DNA from 3 places in the Marinomonas rhizomae genome. Region 3 is predicted to be linked to each of the others. Evidence: predicted binding sites of a transcription regulator. Region 3 holds the regulator's gene; each other region holds the start of a gene.

The links. Region 3 encodes LexA, which represses DNA repair genes until DNA is damaged. Its sites were predicted from a motif close to TACTGTNTANNTANACAGTA; they were not measured.
Region 1: a site for LexA is predicted at 7,927-7,946, ahead of uvrA (excinuclease ABC subunit UvrA). Genes of this name have one in related genera too.
Region 2: a site for LexA is predicted at 1,554-1,573, ahead of umuD (translesion error-prone DNA polymerase V autoproteolytic subunit). Genes of this name have one in related genera too.

What each region holds. Positions count from the first base shown of each region.
Region 1 is NZ_CP073343.1:4,122,649-4,132,952, reverse strand. Features, by position in the region: gene rplO (50S ribosomal protein L15) at 1-413, shown strand, start outside; gene secY (preprotein translocase subunit SecY) at 414-1,745, shown strand; gene rpmJ (50S ribosomal protein L36) at 1,765-1,878, shown strand; gene rpsM (30S ribosomal protein S13) at 2,007-2,363, shown strand; gene rpsK (30S ribosomal protein S11) at 2,428-2,820, shown strand; gene rpsD (30S ribosomal protein S4) at 2,837-3,457, shown strand; gene KDW99_RS19320 (DNA-directed RNA polymerase subunit alpha) at 3,491-4,495, shown strand; gene rplQ (50S ribosomal protein L17) at 4,538-4,915, shown strand; gene uvrA (excinuclease ABC subunit UvrA) at 5,051-7,873, opposite strand; gene KDW99_RS19305 (MFS transporter) at 8,031-9,389, shown strand; gene ssb (single-stranded DNA-binding protein) at 9,429-10,172, shown strand; gene smrA (DNA endonuclease SmrA) at 10,281-10,304, shown strand, end outside.
Region 2 is NZ_CP073343.1:2,453,326-2,463,629, reverse strand. Features, by position in the region: gene KDW99_RS11655 (hypothetical protein) at 1-89, shown strand, start outside; gene KDW99_RS11650 (DEAD/DEAH box helicase) at 89-1,453, shown strand; gene umuD (translesion error-prone DNA polymerase V autoproteolytic subunit) at 1,588-2,034, shown strand; gene umuC (translesion error-prone DNA polymerase V subunit UmuC) at 2,034-3,305, shown strand; gene KDW99_RS11635 (hypothetical protein) at 3,380-3,802, shown strand; gene KDW99_RS11630 (MbcA/ParS/Xre antitoxin family protein) at 3,876-4,259, shown strand; gene KDW99_RS11625 (hypothetical protein) at 4,404-4,541, shown strand; gene KDW99_RS11620 (hypothetical protein) at 4,648-5,238, opposite strand; gene KDW99_RS11615 (hypothetical protein) at 5,301-5,756, opposite strand; gene KDW99_RS11610 (UvrD-helicase domain-containing protein) at 5,858-7,522, opposite strand; gene KDW99_RS11605 (ATP-dependent nuclease) at 7,519-9,453, opposite strand; gene KDW99_RS11600 (class I SAM-dependent DNA methyltransferase) at 9,739-10,304, shown strand, end outside.
Region 3 is NZ_CP073343.1:2,030,152-2,040,455, reverse strand. Features, by position in the region: gene KDW99_RS09655 (alpha/beta fold hydrolase) at 1-341, opposite strand, end outside; gene sixA (phosphohistidine phosphatase SixA) at 379-858, opposite strand; gene KDW99_RS09645 (DUF4389 domain-containing protein) at 845-1,129, opposite strand; gene KDW99_RS09640 (NAD(P)H-dependent glycerol-3-phosphate dehydrogenase) at 1,122-2,150, opposite strand; gene KDW99_RS09635 (protein adenylyltransferase SelO) at 2,203-3,624, opposite strand; gene KDW99_RS09630 (DEAD/DEAH box helicase) at 3,653-5,017, opposite strand; gene dinG (ATP-dependent DNA helicase DinG) at 5,114-7,237, opposite strand; gene lexA (transcriptional repressor LexA) at 7,307-7,930, shown strand; gene KDW99_RS09615 (hypothetical protein) at 8,048-8,314, opposite strand; gene KDW99_RS09610 (DUF6586 family protein) at 8,317-8,787, opposite strand; gene topA (type I DNA topoisomerase) at 8,784-10,304, opposite strand, start outside.

The DNA.
Region 1 (10,304 bases), 2.1 Mb from region 3:
CTGGCGAAGGTAGCAAGCATGCTCCTAAACGTGTTGGTCGCGGCATTGGTAGCGGCTTGGGCAAAACCGGCGGACGAGGCCATAAAGGTCTTAAATCTCGTTCTGGTGGCTCAGTAAAACCTGGTTTTGAAGGTGGTCAAATGCCTTTGCAGCGTCGTCTGCCAAAATTCGGTTTCACTTCACGTCAGGCAAAGTATGTTGCTGAGGTTCGTTTAAACGAGCTTGCTGCTGTAAATGCTGAAGTTGTAGATTTGGCTGCTCTTAAAAGCGCCGACATTCTAGGTCATCAAATTAAGACTGCTCGTGTAATTTTGTCTGGTTCTATCGACAAAGCTGTCACAGTTCGTGGTCTTAAAGTGACTAAAGGTGCTCGTGCCGCTATTGAAGCAGCTGGCGGAAAAGTCGAGGAATAAATGGCAAAGCGTGGCTCACTACCAGCTGGCATGCAAAACGGTTTAGGCGAGCTTTGGTCTCGTATTCGTTTTGTGTTTCTAGCAATTATTGTATACCGAATCGGTGCGCACATTCCTGTTCCGGGTATTAATCCTGACAGGTTATCTGCGTTGTTTGATCAAAATGAAGGCACTATTCTGAGTTTATTTAACGTATTCTCAGGGGGCGCGCTTGAGCGCATGAGTATTTTTGCGCTTGGGATTTTGCCCTATATTTCTGCCTCTATTATTATGCAGTTATTGACGGTTGTGAGTCCGCAGCTAGAGCAGTTGAAGAAAGAGGGTGAAGCGGGTCGTCGCAAGATTACTCAGTACACCCGTTACGGTACTGTACTTCTTGCCCTTGTTCAGTCTGCCAGTATGGCGGTTGGCTTGGCAAGTCAAGGGATCTCATTTAGTAGTGGCATGGAATTCTATGCTGTTGCTGTTGTGACACTTGTTGCTGGTACTGTTTTCTTGATGTGGTTAGGTGAGCAGGTTACTGAAAAAGGTATTGGTAATGGTATATCCATTCTTATCTTTGCCGGTATCGTTGCTGGCTTGCCTTCTGCTTTAGGCCGTTCATTTGAGTCGGCTCGTCAAGGCGATATCAATATTTTAGCTTTGTTGTTGATTGGTATACTTGCCATTGCGACTATTGCATTCGTTGTTTTCATCGAACGTGGTCAACGTCGCATTACGGTTAATTATGCAAAACGCCAACAAGGCAAAAAAGTATTTGCTGCACAAAAGAGTCATTTGCCTCTTAAAGTAAATATGGCTGGTGTAATCCCACCTATATTTGCTTCAAGTATCCTTTTGTTCCCAGCTTCGATCGGACAATGGTTTGGTCAAGGTGAAGGAATGGAATGGTTGCAAAATATCTCTTTGGCTCTAGCTCCTGGGCAACCGCTTTATGTGCTGTTGTTTGCGATAGCAATTGTTTTCTTTTGCTTCTTCTATACGGCGCTAGTGTTCAACCCTAAAGATGTGGCAGATAACTTGAAAAAATCCGGTGCGTTCTTGCCGGGTATTCGTCCAGGCGATCATACAGCTCGATATATTGATGGTGTAATGACTCGTTTGACACTGTTTGGTGCTTTATACATCACTCTAGTGTCTCTGATGCCTCAGTTCTTTGTTGTTGCGTGGAATGTTCCATTCTACTTTGGCGGTACTTCTATGTTAATCGTAGTGGTAGTTGTCATGGACTTTATGTCGCAAGTTCAAAGTCATTTGATGAGTCAGCAATACGAATCATTAATGAAGAAATCTAATCTGACTGGTTATGGTCCAAATGGCCTAATGCGTTAAGCGTAGGTTGGAGTTGAACATGAAAGTACGTGCATCTGTAAAGAAAATCTGTCGTAACTGCAAAATCGTTCGTCGTAACGGTTCAGTTCGAGTGATTTGCATTGAGCCTCGTCACAAACAGCGTCAAGGTTAATAGCGAGTTCGCTCGATGATGGGAAAGGGTGGTTGATTTATGTCCTAAAGATAGGCATAATCAGCCGCCCTCATGATAGTAAAGTGATGAATTAACATATAATCATCAATAACAACGGAGTAAAGTGAATGGCTCGTATAGCCGGTGTCAATATTCCTGACAATAAACATGCGGTCATTTCTCTGACTTACATCTTCGGAATTGGTCGCACTCGTTCACGCGCTATCTGCGCTGCTACAGGTGTTGCTGAAACTGCGAAAATCGGTTCATTAAGTGATGATATCCTTGATGAACTTCGTGGCGAAGTTGCTAAGTATACTGTAGAGGGTGACTTACGTCGTGAAGTCAGTATGTCTATCAAACGTTTGATGGACCTAGGTTGTAATCGCGGGATTCGTCATCGCCGCAGCCTACCAGTTCGTGGTCAACGTACCAAAACGAACGCTCGTACACGAAAAGGCCCTCGTAAGCCTATTCGTAAGTAATTTAAACGCGTTTCGCTCTAGCCACAAGTTTGCTAGAGCTGAGCATTAAATAGGAAAGTGCAATATGGCTAAGCCAGCTACGCGCAACACCAAGAAAAAAGTCAAAAAGACGGTCGTCGACGGTGTTGCTCATGTACACGCGTCATTTAATAACACGATCGTGACTATCACTGACCGCCAAGGCAATGCTTTGTCTTGGGCTACTGCCGGTGGTTCTGGTTTTCGCGGATCTCGTAAAAGTACTCCTTTCGCAGCTCAAGTAGCAGCGGAACGTGCCGGTACTGTCGCACAAGAGTTCGGCCTTAAAAACGTTGACGTAATGATTAAGGGCCCTGGTCCTGGTCGTGAGTCCGCAGTTCGTGCATTAAATGCATTGGGCTTGCGTATCAATAACATCACAGATGTGACGCCAATTCCGCACAACGGTTGTCGTCCACCTAAGAAACGTCGCGTTTAATTGAGGAGACAGATACATGGCTCGTTATATAGGTCCAACTTGTAAGTTGTCTCGTCGTGAAGGTACCGACTTGCAATTGAAGAGCGGTTCACGCGCTCTTGAGTCGAAATGTAAAGTAGAAACGGTTCCTGGTGTGCACGGTGCACGTCGCGGTCGTCTTTCTGATTACGGCTTACAATTACGTGAGAAACAAAAAGTACGTCGTATGTACGGCGTTCTTGAAAAGCAATTTCGTAATTACTACAAATCTGCTGCTCGTCTTAAAGGTGCAACTGGTGAAAACCTTCTGCAACTTTTGGAATCACGTTTAGATAACGTTGTATACCGCGCAGGTTTTGGTTCTACACGTGCAGAAGCTCGTCAGCTAGTTGGCCATAAAGGCATTCTAGTTAATGGCGCTACGGTTAACATTCCGTCTTACCAAGTTAAAGCTGGTGACGTTGTGTCTATCCGTGAAAAAGCTAAGAAGCAATTGCGTGTACAAAGCGCACTAGAGCTATCTAAAGGTCGTGCACCGATCCATTGGATCGAAGTTGATTCAACTAAACTGGAAGCAACTTACAAAGCTGTTCCAGAACGTGCCGATTTATCAGCTGAAATTAATGAGAACCTAATTGTCGAACTTTACTCTAAGTAAGTCGGTGATTAGGATTAAGAAATAGGTGGATCTATGCAGCGTTCAGTGAGCGAATTGTTAACCCCACGCAACATTGAAGTTCAGGAATTAGGCAACTGTCGCGCTAAAGTTACACTGCAACCACTAGAACGTGGTTTTGGTCATACTTTAGGTAACGCACTGCGCCGTATCCTGCTTTCTTCAATGCCAGGTTGTGCGATTGTTGAAGTCGAAATCGACGGTGTATTACACGAATACAGCGCAATCGAAGGGGTTAAAGAAGATGTAATTGAAATTCTTCTTAACCTGAAAGGAGTTGCGATCGCTCTACACGGGCAAGATGAAGCAACTCTTACTCTAAGTAAAAAAGGTCCTGGTATCGTAACAGCTGGAGATATCCAGTTGGTTGCTGATGCAGAGATCGCTAACCCGGATCATGTTATTGCGCACTTGGATGACACTGCAGAGTTAACTATGCAGATCAAAGTCGCTCGTGGCCGTGGTTATGAGCCTGCTGATGCTCGTGTTGCTGGCGACGATGAGACTCGTCCAATCGGTCGCTTGCAACTGGATGCCTCATTCAGCCCTGTTCGCCGTGTTGCGTACAGTGTCGATAATGCTCGTGTAGAGCAGCGTACAGATTTAGATAAGCTAGTCTTAGACATCGAATCTAATGGTACTATCGACCCTGAAGAAGCAATTCGTCGTGCAGCGACTATTTTACAACAGCAAATCGCGGTTTTTGTCGCCCTTGAAAGCGAAAGCGAAGCACCTGTTGTAGAAGAAGAGGATGAGATTGATCCAATTTTGCTACGCCCGGTTGATGATCTTGAATTGACCGTTCGCAGTGCTAACTGTTTAAAAGCAGAGAACATTTATTACATCGGTGATTTGATTCAACGTACTGAGGTTGAGCTTCTTAAGACGCCTAACCTAGGTAAGAAGTCGTTAACTGAAATCAAAGATGTTTTAGCACAGCGTGGTTTGTCTTTGGGAATGCGTTTAGAGAATTGGCCACCGGCTAGTTTGAAAGACGATAGCAAAGTTCTAGCTCGCTAGGTCATTGTTCCCTGACCACCGTAGTTTGGTAAGGAATGTAAAATGCGTCATCGTAAGAGTGGACGTCACTTAAACCGTACTAGCTCACATCGTAAAGCGATGTTTAAAAACATGGCTGCTTCTTTGTTCGAACACGAAGTTATTAAAACTACGTTGCCGAAAGCTAAAGAATTGCGTCGTGTTGCTGAGCCTTTGATCACATTGGCGAAAGTTGATTCTGTTGCGAATCGTCGCCTTGCCTTTGCTCGTACTCGTAGCAAAGATGCAGTAGGTAAATTGTTCTCAGAACTTGGTCCTCGTTACCAAGCTCGCCCTGGTGGTTATGTTCGCATTCTAAAATGTGGCTTCCGCACAGGTGACAACGCACCTATGGCTTATGTTGAATTGGTCGATCGTCCAGTTACAGAAGCCGCTGAGTAATATCAGTTTGTAATAAAAAGCCGAGCTATTAGCTCGGCTTTTTTTTGCAAAAAAATTACCTGATATGATAGTCAGACACAAAAAAATACCCGAAAAAGTTAAGCTTTTCTCGGGTATTTTATTTTTGACTAAGGGCTAATTAAGCATTTGTTTTAAGAAGCGACCAGTATGAGATTTTTCAGCTTGAGCAACTTCTTCCGGCGTTCCTTCAGCGACAATGTAGCCGCCACCGCTGCCCCCTTCTGGGCCTAAGTCAACAATCCAATCAGCAGTTTTTATTACATCAAGGTTGTGTTCAATGACAACGACTGTATTGCCGTGATCTCTTAGGCGATGAAGCACTTTGAGCAGTTGTTCTATATCCGCAAAGTGTAGTCCTGTTGTCGGCTCATCTAAAATGTAGAGCGTTGTGCCTGTGTCGCGTTTAGATAGTTCTTTTGCGAGTTTAACCCGCTGTGCTTCGCCACCAGACAGCGTTGTGGCTGCTTGCCCAAGGCGGATGTAACCTAAGCCCACATCCATTAAGGTTTGCAGTTTTCTTGCAATAGAAGGGACTGGATCAAAAAACTCTCGAGCATCTTCAATCGTCATATCTAAGCACTCGTGAATGTTCTTGCCTTTGTAATGGATCTCTAATGTTTCACGATTGTAGCGTTTGCCTTTGCAGGTATCACATGGCACATAGACGTCAGGAAGAAAGTGCATTTCTACTTTAATGACACCATCACCTTGGCAGGCCTCACAGCGGCCGCCTTTGACGTTAAAACTGAATCTGCCCGGTTTATAACCACGTGAACGAGACTCTTGTGTTGCCGAGAAGAGCTCTCTCATTGGAGTAAAAATACCCGTGTAGGTAGCAGGGTTGGATCTTGGCGTCCGACCAATAGGGCTTTGGTCAATGTCTACACACTTGTCGAATAAATCTAGTCCCTCTATACGCTCGTGTGGTGCCGCTTTTAATGTGGTTGCGCCATTGAGTGCCGTTGCAGCAAGAGGATATAGAGTGCCATTTACTAGAGTCGACTTACCAGAACCTGAAACGCCGGTTATACAGGTCATTACTCCAACAGGGATGTTGAGATCAACAGTATTTAAGTTATTGCCTGTTGCGCCTATCAGCTTGAGGAATTGTTTGTCTTTTGCTTGATGGCGAATGGGAGGTATTTCAATTTTACGTTTGCCCGTTAGGAATTGCCCAGTAACGGATTCAGGACAATCCATAATATCCTGAGGTGTGCCACTTGCAATGATTTGACCACCGTGAACACCAGCGCCTGGGCCAATATCGACAACAAAGTCTGCAATACGAATCGCGTCTTCATCATGCTCTACCACAATAACGGTATTTCCCAAATCTCGGAGTCTGGTTAGTGTGGCGATGAGTCGTTCATTATCGCGTTGATGCAGACCAATGGAAGGCTCATCTAGGATGTACATTACGCCTACTAGGCCGGCACCTATTTGGCTAGCAAGTCTGATTCGCTGTGCTTCACCGCCTGATAATGAGTCTGCTTTACGGTCTAAAGTTAGATAGTCCAAGCCTACGTTTACCAAGAAGGTTAAGCGGTCACGAATCTCTTTAAGGATTTTAGAGGCGATTTCACCGCGTGACCCTGGAAGCTCTAGTGTTTCGAAATACTTCAAGCATTCTGCGATTGGATAAGTCACCACTTCTGGAAGCGTTTGCTCAGCAATGAAGACGTTACGAGCGGATCGATTCAATCGAGAGCCATGACAATCTGGACAAGGCTGAATGCTGATGTATTGTGAGAGGTCGTCACGTACGCTGTCCGATTCTGTTTCATGGTAGCGGCGCTGTAGGTTTGGAATAACGCCTTCAAATGAGTGTGAGCGCGTCATTTTATCGCCACGTTCATTGATGTAAATGAAATCTATCTTGTCTTTTCCTGAGCCATGCAGAATTCGCTTTTTAAAGTCACTAGGAATGTCTTTATATCTTGACTCAATGTCGAATCCGTAATGTTTCGCTAGCGCACTCAGTTGTTGATAATAAAAGATGCTACGTCGGCCCCAGCCTCGGATGGCACCTTCAGCAAGTGTGAGTGTCTCGTCTTGAATGATTCGATCTGGATCGAACATCTGATGAGTGCCTAAACCGTCACAAGTCTGACAAGCGCCATTTGGGTTGTTGAACGAAAAAAGTCGAGGCTCTAGTTCGGTTAAGCTGTAGCCACAAACTGGACAGGCAAATTTACTAGAGAAAATATATTCTTCTTTTTCGTCATCCATATTGATGACTTTGGCGATACCATCAGAGAGACCAAGGCAAGTTTCGAAAGACTCTGCCAAGCGCAGTTGGAGGTCAGAACGTACCTTAAAGCGGTCAATGACCACTTCAATAGTATGTTTCTTATTTTTTTCTAATATTGGCGCATCGTCTAGATCAACGACAATGCCATCAATTCTAGCGCGAATAAACCCCTTAGAAAGCAGATCACTAATGGTATGTAAGTGCTCACCTTTTCGATCTTTGACGATAGGGGCTAGCAGCATCATCTTAGTTTCTTCTGGGAGCGATATAACTTTATCGACCATTTGTGATATGGTTTGCGCCTCTAATGGCTCACCATGATCTGGGCAGCGTGGTTGTCCTGCGCGGGCAAATAACAATCGTAGATAATCGTATATTTCTGTTATTGTACCGACTGTTGATCGTGGGTTATGAGAAGTTGATTTTTGCTCGATTGAAATAGCAGGAGAAAGGCCTTCAATGTGGTCTATGTCTGGTTTTTCCATCATGGACAAAAACTGTCTAGCGTATGTCGAAAGGGATTCTACATAGCGACGTTGTCCTTCGGCGTATAAAGTGTCAAAGGCGAGAGAGGATTTACCTGAGCCGGATAGGCCAGTAATCACCACAAGTTTGTCTCTTGGGATGTCTAGGTCCACATTTTTTAAATTGTGTGTGCGGGCCCCGCGTATGGTAATGGTATCCATGAGTCTCCAATGTGAAGTCGATCAACAGATAGAAATCTGTCAGTAAATTAAATAACTGTCTATTTTTACAGTAGTTGAAATGGAGCTTCAACGGTATTTTTTGTAAAATTGACAATCTTTTTTCTTAACCACCTAGTTAAACGGTTGAAACCTCCTTATGGATCTACTTGAACGTCGTTCAGTTCTTGCTTTAGCACTGATCTATTTATTCAGAATGTTGGGCTTGTTTCTTATTATGCCCGTCATTAGTGTGGCAGCTGATGGGCTGACTGGGGCTGATGCCGCGTTAATTGGTACAGCGATCGGTATCTATGGCCTGACTCAAGCGAGCTTGCAGATTCCGATGGGCATGTGGTCGGATAAAATTGGCCGTAAACGTGTCATTGTGATCGGACTGTTGCTGTTTGCTGTAGGGAGTTTGATCTGTGCTAATGCCACTGATATCAATACCTTGATTGTCGGTCGAGCAATTCAGGGTGCTGGTGCTATTGCCAGTACCTTGATGGCGTTATTGAGTGACGTCACAAGAGAGCAAAACCGCACTAAAGCCATGGCGATTGTTGGTATTAGTATTGGCGCCTCGTTTATGTTGTCTTTGGTACTAGGGCCTTGGATTTTTGCTTTAATTGGTCTTTCGGGACTGTTTTATTTGTCTTTTGCATTATCTTTACTGGGCATACTCTTGATCATTTTTGCTGTGCCGAATATTGTCCAGCACACCTTTAAACGTGATACGACCCCGAGCCTTAAGGCTCTTGGTTTGGTGCTGAAAGACTCGAAACTGCGGTTCCTTAATGTCAGTGTTTTATTGTTGCATGCAAGCCTAACGGCGTTGTTTGTCACTGTGCCAAATTTGTTGATTCAGCAATTTGATTTACCCTTGTCAGAGCATAGCTGGCTTTACTTAGCGATCATGAGTTTTGCTTTCGCAGGTATGCTACCATTAGTGATTATTGCTGAGTCAAAAGGCAAGACAAAAGGCGTGTTAATCGCCGTGATGGTTTTGTTAGGTTTAAGCTCAATATTGCTGCAATGGGCTCCGTACCTTTGGGTATTTGGGGTATTGTTGTGGGTCTATTTTGTTGGCTTCAACTCACTAGAAGCTGTACTGCCGTCTCTTATAAGTAAGTTGGCGCCTGTGGGTTATCGTGGTACAGCAATGGGTGTGTTCTCTACCCATCAATTTATGGGATCTTTTTTGGGTGGTGTTGGCGGCGGTTGGTTGCTGCAACATCATGCAAACAGCGGTGTCTTTTGGGTTGTCGGCGTGGTGTTTTTGGCATGGTCACTTGTTTGTGCTATCCAGCCAGCGCCTCGTTCGTTAAGTAGTTTGGCGTTTAGCCTGCCCAATATGACTGATGAAGAAGTAACTAGGTTGGCAGATCAACTTGAGCAAATCCAAGGAGTGGAAGGTATGCAAATTTTTAAAGATGAGCAAACGGCTTATCTGAAGATCGATAAAAAAATATTAGATAAAGATGCTCTGGTGCGTTTAGCGCCGCAAGTGCGTCTTTAAGTAAAACACTATTCTATCTTTTAGTTGGAGAAGAACGTCATGGCACGTGGAATAAACAAAGTAATCTTGATCGGAAACGCGGGCAACGATGCCGAAGTGCGTTTCATGCCATCTGGCGCAGCGGTTGCAAACGTTAACTTAGCGACAACAGAAAGCTGGCGCGACAAGCAAACTGGTCAAATGCAAGAGCGTACGGAATGGCACCGTGTTGCCTTCATGGATCGTGGTAATTTCCGCCTTGGTCAAATCGCAGGCGACTTTATTAAGAAAGGCTCTAAAGTCTACGTAGAAGGTTCATTGCGAACTCGTGAGTGGGAAAAAGACGGCATTAAGCGCTACACAACTGAAATCGTAGCCAACGAAATGCAATTGCTTGACGGACGTGGCGATAACTCTGGACAGCAAAGTGGTGGTTATGACTCTATGCAAGGTGGTGGCGGTTACGGCAATGCACCTCAACAGTCTGCTCCTCAACAAGGTGGATATGGCCAAGCACCAGCGCAACAGGCTCCACAGCAGCATGCACCTCAAGGCGGTTTTAATCAGCCTCAAGGTGGCGGTTATGGCCAAGCGCCACAGCAAGCTGCACCGCAGCAGGCGGCTCCACAACAAGCAGCGCCACAGTCTTTTGGTAGCTGGGGGAATGCTCCACAGCAAGCTCCTGCTCAAGCCGCGCCGCAACAACGTGCTCCACAGCCTGCGCCTCAACGCGCACCAGCGCCTGAGCCAAAACCTCAGCAAGCGCCAAACTTTGATGACTTTGATGATGATATTCCGTTTTAAAACTGACATGTTTTACGACCATTAAAGTAATAAAGGCTCCTTTTAGGGGCCTTTATTGTTCTATAGTGGTGTGTTAAACAAGCTAAGTTAATCAAAGAGGATAAAGTTGTGAACGACGAAGATGAAACGTCT
Region 2 (10,304 bases), 420 kb from region 3:
AGTCTAGAGAGAAAGCGACAAGGTTCTACGGTCGATTAAACGCCATCAAAAAGATTATTCAAACGACTCAACCTGAGGGGAATATGTAATGCTTAGGGCATGGCAAGAACAGTGTCTCTCTCAAGCAGTAACATCATATAAGAAGCAATCTCAATTCTTAGTATTGGCTTCCCCTGGTGCGGGTAAAACCCTGCTTGCAGCGCATATAGCAAAAGCTCTTATCAACAATGGCTATATCGACTATGTAGTATGCTTTTCCCCTTCTCGAATCGTTTCACAGAGCATTCAAGAAACATTTGAGAAAGCATTGAAGCGAAAGTTTAATGGCAGACTTGGGGCAATCGGAGCATCACGAACTTATCATTCTCTTAGCAATGCAGCTGAGTTAATCAATGATCTTGCTGCTACTAGAGTCTTGGTCATTTTTGATGAAATACACCATTGCGCCGGTAATGGTGAGTCTCCAGCAAATGCATGGGGATTACAGCTTCTCTCCACGATACAGCATTTAGCGACTTATACGTTGTCACTTACTGGCACACCCTGGCGTACTGACACTCTTCCAATTTCATTCGCTAAATACTCAGATCCAGAAGGCAACATTATTTGTGACTACTCGTACGATCTTGTTGATGCAATAAAAGACAAGGTCTGTAGGATGCCTCAAATTACTGCAATTGATATTGAAAAAGTGACAGTAAAAGGATTGGGGAAACTTGAAACCTACACCAGCTTGCAGTCATTGCTAAGCGAAGGTGAAGTAAGCTATCAAACTGTGATCAGACATCCTGAAGTTATCAAGCACTTACTTTCATTAAGCGTTCATCGGCTGAATATTTTTAGAAAGAGCTCACCTAATGCGGGCGGCTTAATAGTCGCATCTTCATACGAACATGCTTTACAGATTCAATCGATTCTATTGGACCACTTCAATAAAGAGTCTACTTTAGTATCTTGTAGGCATGATGACTCACCAGAACTCATTAACCATTTCCGCAAAGACAACAGCGAATGGATAATCAGTATTGCTATGATCAGCGAAGGGACAGACATACCAAGGCTGCAAGTTTGCTGTAGTCTTACCGATGTCACAACTGAACTTTACTTCCGTCAGATCCTTGGGCGAATCATACGAATGACTAAAGATCAGTCACCTGTCGCCAATATGTACATGTTGGCGGAACCAAATTTAGTGGAGTTCGCAGAACGGCTGAACAAAGCAATTCCAGGCACTTACAACTACCAAAAAACAGAAGAGCTGCTGAATAGTATAGAAACTCCAAGCTCAACAAATGATGGTAGTCGAGACTCTTACAAAGACGACGTGTTGACACCAGAAACTAACCTTGGTGAATTTATCTTGAGTAACGATCATGATCTATTGAAGTTGACAGTTCTAAACGAGCTTACGATGACCTCATTCAAATCGAAAATCATTTCTTACTATTTATAGGAGTCCGCCACTCTTAAAATTCCGCCTCATTTTTAGTCGAACAACCGAAAGTCCTTCTTCTTACAAAAATTCACTTGGTCATTCGCACCGCCTAAAACTATACTGTATATCCATACAGTATTTTGGTGTTGATCATGCGTGTGACTTATCTTGGTGTGTCTGAGTCGGCGGCGTTTATCGCGGCCAATAGTGTGCGAATCCCTTTGTATGTGGATTCGGTATCGGCGGGTTTTCCTTCGCCCGCTCAGGACTTTGTTGAAAAATCCTTGGACTTAAATGAGTTTTGTGTCGCTCACCCTAATGCGACGTTTTACGTGCGTGCTCAGGGGGATTCGATGATCGATGTGGGTATTTATTCGGGTGATGTGTTGGTGGTGGATCGGTCGTTAACCGCGCGTCATGGGGATATCATCATTGCCTGTATTCATGGGGAAATGACGGTGAAGACGTTGGAACTGAAGCCAAATGTGTTGCTTCGCCCAAAGAATAAAGCCTATAAGGCGATCCAGATTACGGAAGAGTCTGAATTGGAAATCTTCGGCGTAGTGACGGGTGTGGTTCGCAAGTACGAGCGCGGTTGATGAAGACGGTCTTTGCCTTGGTCGATTGCAATAACTTTTATGCCAGTTGCGAGAAACTGTTCCGTCCAGATTTAAAGCACACGCCTGTTGCGGTGTTGTCGAATAATGATGGCTGTATTGTCGCGCGCTCTAAAGAAGTGAAGGCGCTGGGCATTAAAATGGGCGTGCCGATGTTTCAGGTTCAGGACGAGATAAGAAAGCACGGCATTGTGTGCTTTTCCTCGAACTATGCACTGTATGCGGATCTGTCAAATCGGGTGATGACCATCTTGGAAGAGGAAGCGCCACGGCTGGAAGTCTATTCCATCGATGAGGCGTTTATGGACTTAACTGGTGTTGATCATGTGACGGATTTGCTAGCGTTTGGCAAACGAGTTAAGGCCAAGGTCGATCAATGGACAGGCATTACGGTAGGCGTGGGCATCGCGCCAACCAAGACGCTGGCGAAGTTGGCCAACCACGCGGCGAAGAAATACCCAGCAACCGGTTCGGTGGTGGATTTGATGGACCCAGACAGACAAAAGCGTTTATTGGCAATTGTTGAAGTAAGTGATGTGTGGGGCGTTGGTCGTCGCACCACAGCAAAGCTAAAGGCGAGGGGAATTCATACCGCGTTGGATCTGGCGAATGCCGACCCTAAATCGATTCGAAGTGAGTTTTCTGTGGTGTTGGAGCGAACCATTCGAGAGTTGAATGGGGTGTCTTGTTTGGATTTGGAATTGGTCAGGCCAACAAAGCAGCAAATCATTTGCAGTCGGTCATTTGGTCATAAAGTCACAGATAATCGCGAACTACGGGAAGCGATCGCCAAGTACACTACCAGAGCCGCCGAGAAACTACGCGGAGAAAAACGCCTTTGTCGTGTGGTGAGCGTGTTTATTCGTACCAGTCCATTTATTCCAAACGAACCGCAGTACTCAAAAACTCTGTCAGCAGAACTCCCCAACCCAACTGACGACACGCGAGACTTATTAGAAGTCGCCGACGTGTTGTTTCGTCGCATCTATCGTGCAGGTTATCGCTACGCCAAAGGCGGCGTAATGCTCGCCGACTTCTACGAACATGGTTCCTTTCAACAAGATTTATTTCGAGCAGACAACACGAAAATCAACTCAAAAGCCTTAATGAACGTCGTGGACAAAATCAACCACAGCGGCCTCGGCAACGTCTTCTTCGCATCGCAAGGTGTGTCGCCTCAGTGGGCAATGAAACGAGAGCATCTGTCGCCAGCCTACACTACTAGATGGGATGAGTTACCAAAGGTTTTTTGAACCAAAATGTAGAAAAGAGAAATGGGCTATTAGTTAAAAAATTCAAACTATAATAATTGATTGGGAGGTGTTCCATGAACAATAAAAGTACTAAAGAAAATGCCAGTAATCTGCCAGCAGACAAGATAATAGCAACAGTTGTCATATGGCTAGAGGAACAATGTCCACAGGAGCGTTGGGACTTATCTGATGAACAGATATGTGTTCTTCTAGGTGGTATTACGGTTTCAACTTGGAATCAATGGAAAGAGACCGCACGGATTAATGACAGTCTTCAAGTAGACCAAGAAACTATTGATACACTGGCGATACTGGTAAGTATATACAAGATGATTCACCTAAGTTCACCAACTGGATTTAAGTATGATTTTTTCAAAAAGCCAATAAATCATCCGACATTTAATGGCAAATCAGCTAGAGAGTTTATGTTAGAGAACCCTTCACTTGACGATTTCCTCAAGGTAAGAAATTATTTTCAAAGTAGAGTGTTGTTATAAAAATCACCTTAGCCTCATTTGGCTTTAAATTGTTGATCATCATTGTACTTATCAGTCATGTTAGGGGAGAGATATGAGCACTAAACAAAAAAATTATGCCGAAAAATGCATTGATATTCATGATATTGAGAGCAGTCTTGATCTTGTTATGAATGAATCAAAAGGCAGCCCAGTTGCTGTAATGAAGGACGGTAGCCCCGTATTTTACTGTGTTCCCGCTGACACCTATGCCGTTATTTTAGAAGCAGTTGAAGCATCTGAAATGAGAGCGCTGAATGAAAGGGTTCATCAATTGGGTCTAGAGCTGTTTGGTGACGAAGACAAATGGAAATCATGGATTAAAACACCTGCACTGGCATTAGGTGGTAAGTTACCAGAGTCGATTATGGTTACTAAAGAAGGAATAAATAGAGTAAGAGATCTTTTAGGGCAGATTAGCCACGGGGTTGTTGTTTAAATGGGCGGTTTAGCGATCTTGGTTCTTACCTAACCAATATTTTTTAGCGTGCGCTCTTAACCCCCCTTATCTCCCAAAGAGCCTCAATAGTAGTATTTCCTTACAGCAGCAATGGTGCTGCTCAGTAAGCAAAGGAAAAATACTATGTCTCAATTCGAAAGTGACTACGAGCAAACACAAGATGATATTGATAATCGCGCTGGCCAATTAAACCCAAACAATGATTCATATTGGCAGTCTCGTGGAGAAGAAGAAAGACCTGAAGACTGGGAGGATCAGTAATGGCTGCAAACAACTCGAACTGGCCGACTAAAAAATGGTAGTGGCAACCCTTCAGGCAAAGGGCGAGGAAATAACCCACCTAAGAAATAGACTGATATACGGCCGCTTAAGCGGCCGTCTCTTTTTCTCTCAAATAGTAGGTCAGGTAGTTATCTGCTGAGTAAATTTCTTTAAGCATCCTCTGCTCATCAGTTTTATATTTGACGAGCAGACGGTCTATTGCTTGGCAAATCAAGCAATAAATAAATAAAAGAAGTTGGTCTTCAAAAGCAAAATTTTCCAGCGTTGCAAAGCTAGGTTTAGTTTTTCCTTTACGCCATTCTTTTAGGCGTTCAACTTGTACTTCTAACAAAGTCCGACCTGTTTCCGTACTTTCTTGCTGAATGGGTACATACTGAGCTAATGTTCGAAATGAAACGCCAGTGTCTTCTTTGATAAACGACATGAGTTTACCAAAGTAGCATTTACCATCTGATGCTAGAATTTTAACCAGAAAACTATTGTGTTGTTTTATACCTTCTTGATGACGATGCTTCCAATTAATAGCAACTAGATCAAAGGCAGCGAATAAAGACAAATTGAAGTCTTGCGTAAAAAGTCCCATAGCTTCTATTTCGTCTTGGTTCGCTTGAATATTCTGTTCTAAAGGAAGCCTCTCCAATAATTGGATGACTATATTTTGTTGTTCTGAATTCAAAGCAGTTTTATCGATAACTGGATGATAAAATTCGGCAATTAGAGTAAGAAGCTTTTGCTCATCTACACCTTGATGGTTAGAGCCCCATTCACGCTGAGCTTCATACTAAGTACATCGCCTTCGATAAAAGCAATGAGAGGCTGAAGAAAACTCGTGTCCTGAGCAGCTGACTCAAGCCCCGCTGCAAAGCTTTTAATAGCTGCACGCCATAATGTCTTAAGATCGTCTGTGCTAGTCCCTATCGGAATGAAGTTATCAAGATTGAGGTTGAGCTGATCTAACAGTGTAAGCATAGGAGCGAGTGCCTCATCTGCTTTTTGTTCAGACACTCCCTTTCCCGACAAGTTATCAAGGCTACGATCACTAACTTTCACCTCTTGACCAAATTTGGCAGCAATAAACTTTATCTGGCTTCGAATAGAGGTAGGAAAGCCAAATAATTCTGCGACCTCATCAGGGGTCTTTATAAAAGGGTTTTTCTTTATGATTGGTTTGATAACTACTTTTTCACTACTCATTAGCTTAATCACAAGATGGTATTTGAAAAGGGTGGACTACCAGAGCCTTACTGGATACTTCATGATATTAAAATCTGGTAATACAATAAGCGTTTATGAGGTCATGCCTCAGGTTCTAAAAATTGCTCAGCGTAATTAAAATATTCTTCTTTCGGTGTACGAGCTACATTCCATATATTGTTATGGCCTGCGGGCCTTTCTCTTTCATCAGCATAGGTAAGAACAAGCCTACTCTTAGCTCGAGAGACTCCCACAAAAAAAGCGCATCGATTAGCATCTTGATCACCAAAGAATATTTCGTTCTCTACTGCCATGATTATTACTGAGTCAAACTCCAATCCTTTGCTCTTATGGATAGTCAAAATACGTACAGCTTGGTCATCAGAAAAACGAGTCAGAGCTTGCGGCAAATCAGAAACAAGTCCAAGCAGTTCGTCAATGCGAGCTTTTGTATCACTCAAGACTTCACCTAACCTAACATGAGACTCATAGTCAGGTGATAGAGCTACAAGGGTCTCTATGCCAATTTTTTTTAAAAAGCGCCGCACAGCATCCCACCATCCCGAAAACGGTTCATCCAAACCGGCCATAATGACTATTTTTCGCTGTTGTTTGAAGAAGCTTTGAAAGTTTTGCCTAGCACTAGACTGAACCTCATCATCAGCGAAGGGTGTCAATTGATTCATAAGTCGAATCCAGGCTTTGGGCTCTCGCTGGCCATAGAGGCAGGACAAATAGTCAACAACGAGTCTTGCAACTGGCTCGACAGTAATATCCTGCATCTGATGTTCGTTTCTGTATTGTATTCCCCTAACTTCCAAAGCCGCCATGAGGTGGTTGCAGTAAAGCTCGGGTTGCTTAGACACTAATACAGCAATTTCGGATAATGGCACTTGTTCGTTTATCCAGTCAGCAATCAAATCAGCCAAGTAGTTAGCCTCTTCCTGAGCATCCTCGAATTGCCATGCGAAGACCTCTCCGTCTTCACCAGCAAGTTGGCCTTCTGGCATTACAGAAGTGGGATCGAGTACACGAATTATTTCATTCTGCATCCGAAGCAAGCGTGGTTTTGAGCGAAAGTTTCGATACATATTGAGTGGAACAGCAGCAAAGTCATCTGCGAATGTTTGAAAAATACCATCCAGAGCTCCCGCCCAACTCATGATTTTTTGTTTGGTATCACCCACAGCCGTGAGGCGAATACTAGTACCTTGGAAGGCAACCCTCACAAGTTTATACTGTTGATCAGTGCAGTCTTGGAACTCATCCAAAAAAACATCGCTGTAAGTTTGTCGTACGGCATTTCTTGCGACGTTAGAGTTCTGAAGAATTTGAATTGCTAACGGAACAAGATCTTGAAATGTAATTTGCGTTCTTGCAATTTTTTTGCCGCCAATTTTGAAATCCACATCAAGAGCATCATCACCAGTAAGCACAACTCGGAAACGATCAATAATACGCTTTGCAAAAGCATGAAATGTGTAGCTATCAAAACGAGAAGCTGATTCTTGACCACTACGACGACGAATTCTTTCTTTTAAATTTTTACTTGCGTCTACCTTGAAAGAAATAGCTAGTATCCTCTTCGGATAACGGCAGGTTCCAGTCCGTAATAGGAAATCAGCTCGCTGCGCGAGCATTTCTGTCTTACCTGCACCTGGGCCGGCCGTAAGAGCAAGACAAGCTTCTTGCTCTTTAACAGCCCTTAGCGCATTTGGCTCAAGCGTCAGTCCATCGGCAGGCAGCCAAGCTTCTCTTGATATCACTCTTGCAACTCCTCAAGCTTAGAAATTACAGCATCCGCGAGTCGTTTGAATGATTTAGGCATGTTCGCTAATAAATCCTTGTCACTAATTTGAGCCAAGGCATCTATATGTGCAGCGGGCTTACTGCCCAATTTGAATCGTTTATGATAAGTGTTAAAGAACTTTCTTTCTTTTAGAGAATACTGCTTTGAATTATGATAAGAGTTTCCAAGAACCGCTCTCACAGTTGAAATCGTAGGAGCTTTGTAGTTTAGCTTAGAGTACTGCTCAGGAAAGGCTAAGAGCATTGAAAAGTCTAAATCTAATGGCGCTGAAAAATATATATTTTTCTTTTCAAGTTCTTTAAATAGATCACTTTGTTCTTTTCCGTTTTCAAAAAAGTGCTGAGTTCGGATAGGTGTAGCGTCATCATTCCAAACTGAAATTATCCAATCAGCAGGTAAAGCTTGATCAGGTATCAATTTTTTCAGTTGGTCGTTTACATATTTAATTCGACCCCAACCACCGCTATGTCTTGATACATCGAGGTCAAGAAGCGTTAGATAGGGAATTTCCAATCCAGATAACAAACGCCAAAAATGGTTAACATGCCGACCGCCTAAAGGAGCAATCGTGACCGCAAACTCATCTACAGCCACACCTTTTGCACTGAGAATACGTGGAAGCACTAGCTCTTCGCTATCTCCTTCACCTAAAACAACCAAACGAGAGAAGAAAACCTCTGGGAACGCCTGAACGGCTTCACGAACAAATTTGTGCGCTTCATCAGATTTTTCGGGTAATTGGATATTCTTAACTATTGTTTGTCGAACTTCGGTTAGTCGAAGGTAGCGAATTTTTTCCGGATCGACACGTCGCAACATTGAAGGTGCATGGGTAGCAATTAAAGCTTGAGCGTCTTCATTGCAAGTCATGGAATTCAGAGCAGTAACAATCCGGCCCAGGTAATGAGGTGACAGGCTGTTCTCAGGTTCCTCAAGAGCAATTAAAGTAAAGACAGGTGGGCGTAACTTCTCTAGATCAAATGAGTCGTCTTCACCAGAAAGAACGGCACGTCCAATTGCTTGAGAAGAAAGTACTAATGACAAGTAGAGCATCGACTTCTGGCCGTCACTCAGTCGTGAAAAATCAACAACTTTCTCATTATGACCAGGTGAAAAAGACACAGATAGATGACGAAGTAGCATCTCTATTTCTGATGCCACAAAAGTAATCTTTGGATCCGTGAAATAACTACCTTTATGAAGAGTCCCCCATACTTTTTTTAATCGGGAACTAAAAGCATTAACTGATGGATTGGCCGCCAAACTTTCACTAATCTGATCAGTTAACCCTTTGACCTCTTCACGCTCCTGTTCCCAATTTACAGCCCGCAGCAGGCGACCAAGCAAGGCGTTTGTTCCATATTTAATATGGTCTGTGGGATCTCTACGGGCTGGCAGATAGTGAACCTGTATGTGATTTCTCTCAGGCCTAGGTACAGTTTGAGGGTTTAAAGGGATACCATCCGAATCTACCTCAAGAACATATACAAAAGTCTCTTCAATATCCCCGTCCAACCCCATAGTAGCTGTTAAACGATATCGAACTCTAGGAACACCATCAGGATGATCAAGGCGCATGTGGTTAAAATGAGGAGCTACAGTCGAGTTATCACCTTCGTCATCTAACTCGGGGAACTCGAAGTCTGCCTCAATCCACAGCAGCCTTTCTTCTGGTAATTCCTGTTCATTATGCGGAACATTAAAATCTGATCGCTGAATACGGCGCAATGATGGATCAAAAGCAAATAGTCTGCACAAAGCTTGAAGTACAGCTGTTTTTCCTGAGCCATTGGGGCCAATCAAATAAGTAATATCTTCCAATGTAAGCTGTGTGGGCTTTGAACCAAAACTTTGAAAGTTTGAAATCCGAATGCTGTGCAGGTTCATCCATCTACCCCGAAGAATTAAATTTAATTAATATAACTTTAATTCAGAGGGAGCTTTATATCTACAAAACCTATTAACTTAGGTCATTAATTAATTATAAAATTTACTTTGTGCGCAAAAGCTCGAACTGATTTCTCTCAGTGTTAGCAATTGAAGGTCCTGCTGTCGTAAAGTGCTATCATTTTTAAGTAACGTAAGTGTGCATTTTTTGTGCTGTTTTAGTTCATTAAATTCACCCTATTATTTTAGCGGCCTACAAGAATAAGCCGTAGAAGGAGCTAATGCATGGCGATAAGTCAGGCACGTATTATTGAGTCATTGGAGCAATTTTGTTCAAATATCAATCTAAAAGAGTTTATTTTTTCTTTTTTAGACGCCTATGGCTTTCCTAAAAGTACCATTACTCGGTTAAGAAATAGTGGCGATACTCGTAATGTCGGTGAAGGTAGCGACATAGGATTGAAGAAGAAGCTTTATTTTCGAGCTACATCAGAAAACACTGATTTAGACCGCGAGGCGGAATTACTTAAAAACAGTAATGCAATTAGAAAAAATGACATTCGTTTTGTCATGGTGACTGATTTTAAACGCCTAGTAGCTTTGGACCTATCTGCTGAAGAGCGCCTTGATATCTCCCTAAGCGAGCTAGATAAGAATTATGCGTTCTTTCTTCCGCTTGCCGGTTATGAAAAAGCAGTCATGTATTCAGAGCACCCAGCAGACGTCAAAGCCTCCGAGAAAATGGGACAGCTGTTCGACCTTATACGTGAACGTAATGACCTTTCTAAAGCTGAAGATATTCATGCATTAAATGTCTTTCTAACCCGCTTGCTTTTTTGTTTTTATGCCGA
Region 3 (10,304 bases):
GGAGCAATCGCCGCGACCAACATAGCCACAGCGCCTCCCATGCTATGACCAATCAACCAAACACTTTGCTTGGACTGATTCAAAATGGACACAACATCCAAAACGTAATCCCACAAATGATAAAAACTGCCAGCCGGACGATGTAGCGATAGGCCATGCCCCGCAAGATCTAAGGCAATATGAGAGAAATCAGACAAGTGAGGAGATAAATGTGAGAAGCTGGCAGCATTATCAAGCCAACCATGCAATGACAACACCTTTAATGCAGAAGTATTTTTAGGCAACCATTGAAGCGCAGCAATTTCAGTATGCGCTAGCTTATAGACAATTTCATTTCCCATACTCGTTTTTTACCAACCATTAAATTCTATTAATAATTTATGATGGTGAGACACACCAACGGAATTGACAACATGCCCGCGCCAGAAACTCACCCTCAACCGCAGCAATCGTCGCTGTTGTCATAGCAAAACTAACAGGCAAAGGCTCATCAACTAGAAAGTCGACAAACTGATGTGCAAAAGGCTGATGAGTAACTAATAAGATGGATTCATAAGGCTGGTCATTCAGCCAATTCGCCACATCCATTTCGCGACCATCAGGTGTGATAAGAGAGCTATCTTTAACCTCAACAGAAACATCAAGATCCGCCAAAAAAACCTTCGCTGTTTGTTGCGCCCGTATGTAAGGGCTGACAAAAACAACATCAAACTGTTCGCCTTTACTGCGAAAAGCTCGGGCAGCCGTTTTCACTTCAGCCACCCCAAGCTCAGTTAACTCTCGACGCTCATCTTTATCATAGCCATATGGCTGAGCGTTACCATGACGCAGGACATAAAGACGCTTAGGCTTCTTCATCCGCATCTACCTGAGGCCATGGTTGAAATGGAAAAGGTTTCTCTTCTGACCCAAAAGACAAGAATGAAAAAATTTGCCCAATAAATGCTGTCATCGCTTTTAGCCAAGACGATAACATCACAGGCTCATGCTTCGAGCCCAACTTCACCAAGCTTACTAAAATAAGCAAAACACCAAATACAGTGACAGCAACGTTTAAAACGACCCAATAGATCAACATAAAAATCACACGAAACCAAAAACCCTGATCAGCATAACCTGGTTTAGACATTGTTATTCCCCTCATTTGTCGCAAATTCGACATCCCATTTTTGCTCACCAGTCATCATTGACCCGATCAATGATTCCAGCTTGGCACCTTTAAACAATAATTTAGACAAACCTTCCGCAAGCGGCATATACAAGCCGTGTTTGTTGGCTTCTTCTACCACCATCTTCAGGGTGTTCACCCCTTCTGCTACCTCTCCAATTCCACCCACAGCCTCGTTCAAATTTTGACCTGATCCGATGGCAAATCCAACACGGTAGTTTCGACTCAAAGGTGATGTACAGGTCGCAATTAAGTCCCCCATCCCCGCTAATCCAAGAAACGTCATTGGGTTAGCACCAAAATGCACGGCAAAGCGACTCATCTCAGCCAGACTTCGAGTCATAATCATCGACATTGTGTTTTCGCCAACATTTAGAGCTTTGGCAAGGCCACAGACAATGGCATAGATATTTTTTAGCGCGCCGGCCAACTCAACACCCGTACTATCAATATTCTCATAAACTCGAAAAGTCGGCGATTTCAACAATTCAATAACACGCTGACGCACATTATCATCAGCACTAGCGATGACAGACCCAGTCATTTGACCTGCTGCGATCTCCTTGGCTAAATTTGGACCGCTTAATACACCTATTTTTTGAGTAATAGGGTTTCGACGCAAAACATCACTCATAAGTTCAAATCGATTTGGATTAAACCCCTTGGTGGTGCTAATTAATATTTTATCCGCAGTCAATAAAGGTTCGATGCGCTGCACAACCTGCTCGAATGATTTAGACGGTATAGACACAAAAACGGTATCGCTATCGCGGATTGCTTGTTCCAAATTACTGGTCGCTAATAACTCGCGGTGCAATGGTGCATTTGGCAAATAGCGACTATTCAAACCTGTCAGATTAATTTCTTCAACCTGCTCTTCATTGCGCATCCACTGGCTAACTTGATGACCATTTTTTGCCATAATATTCGCCAAGGCGGTACCAAAACTACCACCACCCAATACACATACAGAATGCTTCATAATGACTGCTTCTCTTTTAAAATATCGTCAAACCATATAAAAATGCACGAAACTAAGACGAACAACTCACCTCCAGAGATTTCCCCCACTCAGGCGCCCTTTGCGCAAGAGCATCTGACTCAGGATGCTCATCAAAAGGATGAGTAAGTACGTTTAATAAACGACGGAATGGTAAGTAATCACCTTGTTCAGCAGCAAGAATCGCATCATGAGCCAAATAGTTTCTTAGTATAAATTTAGGGTTTATAGCCAACATGGAATTACCGACTTCAGACCACGCTGAACCGCCTTTCACTCGCGCAAGCTCATATCGCTCAAGCCAAGAAGACAGTTTTTCTCGATCAACAACCTCGTCGAGCAAAAGCGAATAATCCCCCTGTTCAATATGACTCAATAAACGGAAAAAGACGGTATAATCCATTTTTTCCACAGCCAATATTGAAAATAGTATCGGCAACAATTCGTGTACTTCTTGTACTGAGTTTAGACCCATTTTCTCCATCATCAATGAATCATAATGAGCCTGTAACTCTGGCTCATAAGATTGCAATATAGCAATCAGCTGATCCCTTTCCAGATGCTTGGAAAAACATCTCATCAAGCAATTAAGATTCCATAAACCAACGCCTGGCTGGCGCGAAAACGCATAACGCCCTTCATAGTCAGAATGATTGCAAACCCAATTAGGTTCATAATCTTCCATGAAGCCATAAGGGCCATAATCGATGGTTTCACCCGTGAAAGAAAAATTATCGGTATTCATCACGCCATGCTGAAAACCAATTGCCTGCCATTTAGCAATCATTCTTGCGGTACGCTTTACCACTTCGATCAACATGCTTTCTAAGGGGGCATCTGTCGCCAAGCATTCAGGATAATAATGTTTAAGGCAGTAATCGATAAGCTGTTCCAGTTCCGCCTGTTTACCCTGATAAAAAAAGTATTCAAAGTGGCCAAAGCGAATATGCCCTTGTGCCACTCTGAGCAGCATAGCGCCAGCCTCAGGCGTTTCTCGATACACCGCCTCTCGACTATCATAAAGCGCCAAAGCACGAGAAGAAGGCACCGACAACGCCGCCATCCCCTCACTGGCTAAGTATTCACGAATACAAGAACGTAAAACGGCACGACCATCGGCGCGTCGAGAATAAGGCGTTGGACCCGCGCCTTTCATATGCAAATCATACAAAAGACCATCTTCTCCACGAACCTCCCCTAGCAGCACACCACGGCCATCACCCAGCTGAGGCGAAAAACCACCAAATTGATGACCTGCGTAGACCATACTCAGGCTGGAAGGCAGAGCCTCCTCACCACTTAAAAGTCGTTTGGTTTCATTCGATTTAATATCAATAGACAGAAAGCTAGCGAGCGATTGGTTAAACTCTACCAATCGCTGCTCAAGAAGTGGCTGGATGAGAGTTTTCGAAGAAAACGCCTCACCCAAACTTGCAAAGTGGTGTTCTAAATTCATCTTATCTCACTTAAAAATTAAGCGATTTTTATAAAGATGTATCTACCATGTATTCACAGCGGATACTCTCACCGACGACTCTTTCGATTTCAGGAATCATGAAAGAATCATCTTCGCTGGCAAAGCTTACTGATTTACCCATTTCACCACCACGACCAGTACGACCAATGCGATGCACGTAATCTTCTGGATCTTCTGGTAATGAGTAATTAACCACTAGCTCTACGTTATCTACGTGAATTCCACGCCCAGCAACATCAGTAGCAACAAGTACTTGAATGGTGCCATCTTTGAAATTAGCCAAGGTTTTCACTCGTTTATCTTGTGCCACTTCGCCAGATAAAATCGCGCAATTAATATTTGCCTTGCGCAAACGCTCATACAGATCACGAGTTTCATCACGACGGTTAGCAAAAATGATAGTACGTTGTCCGCCATTTTTTTCGATCAACTGTTGCAATACCGGCCACTTCTGATCTGCTTCTACAGTATAGATGACCTGATCAATATTTTGGTTTGTCGCCTCTTTGGGCACAACAGAGACTTCTTTTGGAAAGTAGGTCCACTGTTGCGCTAGTGCCTGTATGTCTTTAGGGAAGGTCGCACTAAACAACATAGTTTGTCTTGTTTCTTTATGTGGCGTCATACGAATAATGCTTTTCACATCCGGAATAAAGCCCATGGACAGCATGCGGTCAGCCTCATCAAGCACTAAACATTCCACTTTACCCAATTGCACTTTGCGGCTACGAGCAAAGTCCAACAAACGACCAGGTGTTGCAACCAAGATATCAACATTTTCTGTTTCTAATGCAATTTTCTGTTTTTCATAGCTCAAACCGCCAACCAAAGTCACGACATTCAAATGACAATTTGAGGTTAACTTCACCGCTTCATCAGCGATCTGTATCGCCAACTCACGCGTCGGTGCGATAATCAAACCACGAGCAAAATTATTCGCTCGTTTTTCTTCCAGCGGATAATCAAGAAAATCACTAATCATTGCTATGAGAAATGCAGCCGTTTTACCCGTACCCGTTTGTGCTTGACCAATAATGTCATAACCCAAGAGCGTCATCGGTAAGGTTTCTGCCTGAATTTCACTGCAGTATTCAAACCCCATTTCAGAAATAGACTTTATCACTCGATCAGGAAGGTTTAAGTCATGGAAGCGCATCTTGCCCTCAACTTCCGCCACCGGAAAGTCTTCAATAGACCAAACTTTAGAGTTTGCATTACCTGTAGGCTTAGTATCATTGCTTGCTTGCGTATCAGCCTGAACACTTGCCGTATTATCATCTTGCTTTTTTGGACGCTTATTTGGGCGACGTGTACGTTTTGGCTTTGGTTTTGCTGTCGTTTCTTGTGGTGCTTCTTGAGTTTGGTTTTCCATATTGGAATCTATACGCTTCTATTGTGTTTTGAGGTTAATAATCTGTGCTAGGAGTGTACCTAATTGGTAAAGCTTTATCACCCCTTGCGTACCAAACTACTGATACTTATACGGTGGTAGGCTATTAATTAACTGCGACCCGTATCGTTTTGTGCGTAAGCGCTTATCTAAAATATGTATTTCACCAGAGTCTTTTTCACTTCTTAAAAGACGCCCAGTTGCCTGCACTAAACGCAGAGACGCATCCGGTATAGTAATTTCCATGAACGGATTACCACCACGCTTTTGAATCCATTCAGCGAGTGTCGCTTCAACAGGATCATCTGGCACCGCAAAAGGAATTTTGGCGATGTATACACAGGTCAAATAATCACCGGGCAGATCCACTCCTTCCGCAAAACTGGCTAAACCGAGCAGCAAACTGCCTTTCCCGTCATCAATGCGGGATTTATGGGAATCTAAAATTACACGTTTAGATTGCTCACCTTGCATCAAAAGTATTTCTTGCAGTCCAGCCGAAACAGACTGAGCCACTTCCTCCATCTGACGACGAGAAGAAAACAGCACCAAACTGCCCTTTTCTGTGTTCACATGTTCATTTAAGTAAGCAACAATCTCGGCAGTATGCTGTTCTACTCGGTTTGGCTCATGCTCCATATTCGGCACCACCAAAAGACCATTTTCTTGGAAATTAAACGGGCTTATGACACGCAGATATTCGCTTTCCCGCGGTACGCCTGAGCGCATATTAAAACGATGAAATTGATTTAGCGCTGTCAACGTTGCCGAGGTCACTACAGCACCAAAGCATTTGTCCCAAAGCTGCTGCCTTAAGGTATTGGCTGCAAGTATTGGAGATGCGCCCAGTTCAATATCTTGTTCCATTCCTTGACCGGACAAAACTAACCAGCGAGCATTTGGCGGGAAATTCTGATCATCTACTGTTGAGTAAAGTCGCCACAAGCCAACACATTGCTCCAGACGCCCCATAACAACACCCAAAATAGGCTGCCAAGTTTCCGCCGTTTCAGGCGTCACTCCCATGCCTTCATTTTGCTTCGTTTTTTTACACTCGTCTTGAATACTTTCTATATTGTTAAATAGTTTTTGATAGGACGTTTGTAGGCTATAAGCCAACTGGCGCAATTCATCTGGCACCTGACCAAATTCAAACCGATGTTGATTGTTTTCTTGATCCAAACCCAACCCCTGAATATAAGGAGCCAAGCCTTGTTGCGCATATTGGATAAAGTTAACAATACTTTGTATTTGCTGTGGGATTTTTAACAAAAGCTGGCCAGTCAAACTGACATCATCGGTTAACTCCTGCTTTAAGTTAACTAGATTTTTCTCCAGTTGACGTAACCAAGTAATACTTTGTTGTAAACGAACTTCATGACGGAAATGTCCAATAGCCTTATCAGGAAGATGATGCCCCTCATCAAAAACGTAGATAGTTTCTTTTGGTGGGGTAAGAATCGCACCACCACCCAATGACAAGTCTGCCAACACCAAATCATGGTTAGCTACAATCACATCCGCGACTTCAATCTCAGCGCGCGCTTTAAAAAACGGACAAGCGGAATAATTAGCGCAATTTCGATTAGTACACTGCTGATGATCGGTTGTTAAACGTCGCCAATCCTGGTCTCGAACAATGCCAGACCAGTTATCTTTATCACCATCCCATTCACCTTTTGACAAAGCGGCATCCATTTCTTGATAAAGAACAGTATTAACGTCATCTGAGTGAAGGTGCTGTTCAAATAGGCCCGCAAACATATCCTCCATGGCCAGCTCTTCTGATCCTAAAAAACCTTCGAGGTTATTCAAGCAAAGATAGCGGCCTCGGCCTTTAGCAAGCGTGTACTTGAACGAGAGTTCAGTATGCTCAAGCAAGTCTGGTAATTCTTTATGTAAAATCTGCTCTTGGAGTGCAACTGTCGCAGTAGAAATAATTAATTTGAGGCCACGTGCCTTAGCAATTGGTATTGCGGCAAGACAATACGACAGGGTTTTACCCGTACCCGTACCCGCCTCAATTACGGCAACATGCTTCTCTTCAAGGCGTTCGCCCTCAGAACCTTGTCTAATGTTGCCCAAGGTTCGAGCGATTGCACCAATCATCTGGCGCTGTCCAGCCCTTGGTTTATGGGACTTCGCATCCAAAGATGCTCGGTATGCAAGTTGAATCTGTTTTTTTAGTTCGTCTGAAAGCATTTATATCATTGAGTATAGTTAGGAATGCTGTATATAATAACAGTAACTGTATAAACAACCAGATAACCTATGATTAAATTAACCAAAAGACAATCTGACGTACTAGAAACCATTCGCGAATTTATAAGTGAAACAGGTTTTCCACCGACTAGAGCAGAAATAGCACGCCGGCTTGGGTTTAAATCCCCAAATGCAGCCGAAGAGCACCTAAAAGCCCTATGCAAAAAAGGCGCTATAGAGATGCTTTCTGGCGCATCTAGAGGAATACGCTTAGTCGATCGCGCATCAAATGATGAGCCCGTTGACGACCTTGGCTTACCTGTCATAGGCAAAGTCGCTGCAGGTTACCCTATTTTGGCTCAGGAAAACATTGCTTCGCATGTAAACATTCCAGCGAGTATGTTTTCTCCGCAAGCGGATTACTTCTTGTCTGTATCAGGCACTAGCATGAAAGATATTGGCATAATGGAAGGTGATCTCTTAGCCGTTCACAAAACCACCACCGTGCGCAATGGACAAATTGTGGTTGCTCGTATTGGTGACGAAGTAACCGTTAAGCGTTTCGAGCAGAAAGGCAGTATCGTTAGGCTCATTCCTGAAAACGAAGAGTTCAGCGACATCCTTGTTGACCTTGAAAGCGAAGAGTTTGCAATTGAAGGCCTATCGGTAGGTGTCATTCGCCAAGGACTTTGAATACTCCCATTCGCTTCAACACTAGATAAATAAAAAAGCGAAGCTTCTGCTTCGCTTTTTTATTTGAACCTATATTGCATCAATCAGTTTCATTACAGCTGATTTAGGGTCGCTTATTCAGTGCAAAATTTTAGGACGAAAATCTTCATCATCAAGATATTCCGAGTCATCGTCATAAAACGAATCATCCGAATAAACAAAATCAATGCCTGCATGAAACATACATTTCGCTAATTCAAAATAACGATCCTTTAGATAAGACCGAGTATCATCCGATATTTGCAATGTTGCTAATGGAACGGTTTCCTCACCATCTTCACTGGCTGGACGCAGCACGATATCGCCGTTATCTAGCTCAACAATTTCTAGGTAGGATTCTTTCATATTTAATACTCTGACGACTCTTCTCTAAAACGTAATACTAATTCAACCAACTTGGCTAAATATAAACTCACGGAAGCTCCCGCATCACTTCCACGCCCTATCAGGTTGTCGCTTTGAACCGCTGATGATATAGACGCACGACACTCGAACTGAACCAAATACGCCAGATCCAATTGATAGCACCAAGAATTACTATGTGCTAGCAAATCAGCCAACTCAGCCAATACAGGAACAACGATTTGCTTGTTTTCAGACTCTGCCAGCAGCTTAGCAACGTCCAAGGATCCAGATAAAGAATAAGCAGCGGTTACTTCTTTTAACAAGCCGTTAAGAGCACTTCTCAACTGGAAAATAGCCGAGCTTTCTAGCCCGACTTTCAACCACACTTCATCAGTGTCTTGACTCTGCTTAATAAAACGCCTTGCCGTGTCCAGTTTTTGATTGGTTACGCTGGCTAAACTGGCACCACTCATTTTTTCTTACCTTCCTCAACAACCCATTTAGAACCAACATAAAATGCTTTCCAGCCTGTTGGTTTACCCTCATCGTTCTCCGTCATGACGTATTGCTCTTTCGTCTTACGGCTATAACGAATGATGGCTGGACGACCTTCGGAATCCTTTACTGGTGCTTTGGCAAAGAAATGGTATTTCGGGTCGATTTGATCCATATAAGGAAGCAGCTCTTTTACCATAGGCGCTCTTGTTTCCCGCTTGCGAGGGAACTGACTAGCAGCAAGGAATAAGCCCGTCGCACCATCACGAAGCACATAGTGATCTTCCACTTTCTGACAAGCAAGGTCAGGCATTGGCACAGGATCCATCTTCGGCGGCGCAGCTTCACCACTTTTCAGCAGCTTACGAGTGTTTTTGCACTCCTCGTTTGTACAGCCAAAGTATTTACCAAAGCGGCCTGTTTTAAGCTGCATTTCTGATTCACATTTATCGCATTCAAGCGTAGGACCGTCATAGCCTTTAATCTTGAAAACACCATGCTCAACTTCATAACCAGAACAAGCTGGGTTGTTACCACACACATGAAGCTTACGGCGCTCATCCATTAAGTAACTGTCCATAGCGGATCCGCAAATCTTACAACGATGTTTATTGATCAGCGCTTTAGACTCGCCTTCTTCATCATCGACCGCTATTGCTTCATCACCACGGGTCAGGTTTATGGTTGCTTTACAACGCTCTTTTGGCGGCAATACATAACCAGAACAAGACATAAACACACCAGTACTAGCTGTACGAATCTGCATAGGTCTAGAGCATGTCGGGCATTCAATATCCGTTGGAGTCGGCTCATTTGGCATCATACCGCCATCTGGCGATTCCGCTTTAGCAAGCACAGAACTAAAATCTTTATAAAATGCATTAAGCGTTTTAATCCAATCTTTATGACCTTCAGCAATGTCATCTAACTGCTCTTCCATTTGAGCCGTAAAGCTGAAATTCATCAAAGAATTAAAGCTATCAACCAAACGTTCAGTAACAATATCACCCATTTTTTCAGCATAAAAACGACGATTTTCAACACGCACATAGCCACGATCTTGAATCGTAGAAATAATAGATGCGTAAGTTGATGGACGACCAATTCCACGCTTTTCGAGCTCTTTCACCAAACTTGCTTCACTAAAACGCGCTACAGGTTTAGTAAAATGCTGTTCAGGTAGCAACTCTTTAAGATCGAGATATTCACCCTGACCAACATCTGGCAAGATGTTATCTTCGCCTTTTTTAGCGACTGTCTGCATGGCACGAGTGTAACCATCAAAGCGTAAGATACGACCTTTCGCCTTGAATTCGTATTCGCCTGTAGTGACTGTGATAGTCGTCGACGTGTATTCCGCTGGCGTCATTTGACACGCCATAAATTGACTGCGGATCAAGTCGTATAAACGATGAGCGTCTTTTTCCATACCAAGCAAGTCATCAACACGTACATTTACATCAGAAGGTCGAATGGCTTCGTGAGCCTCTTGCGC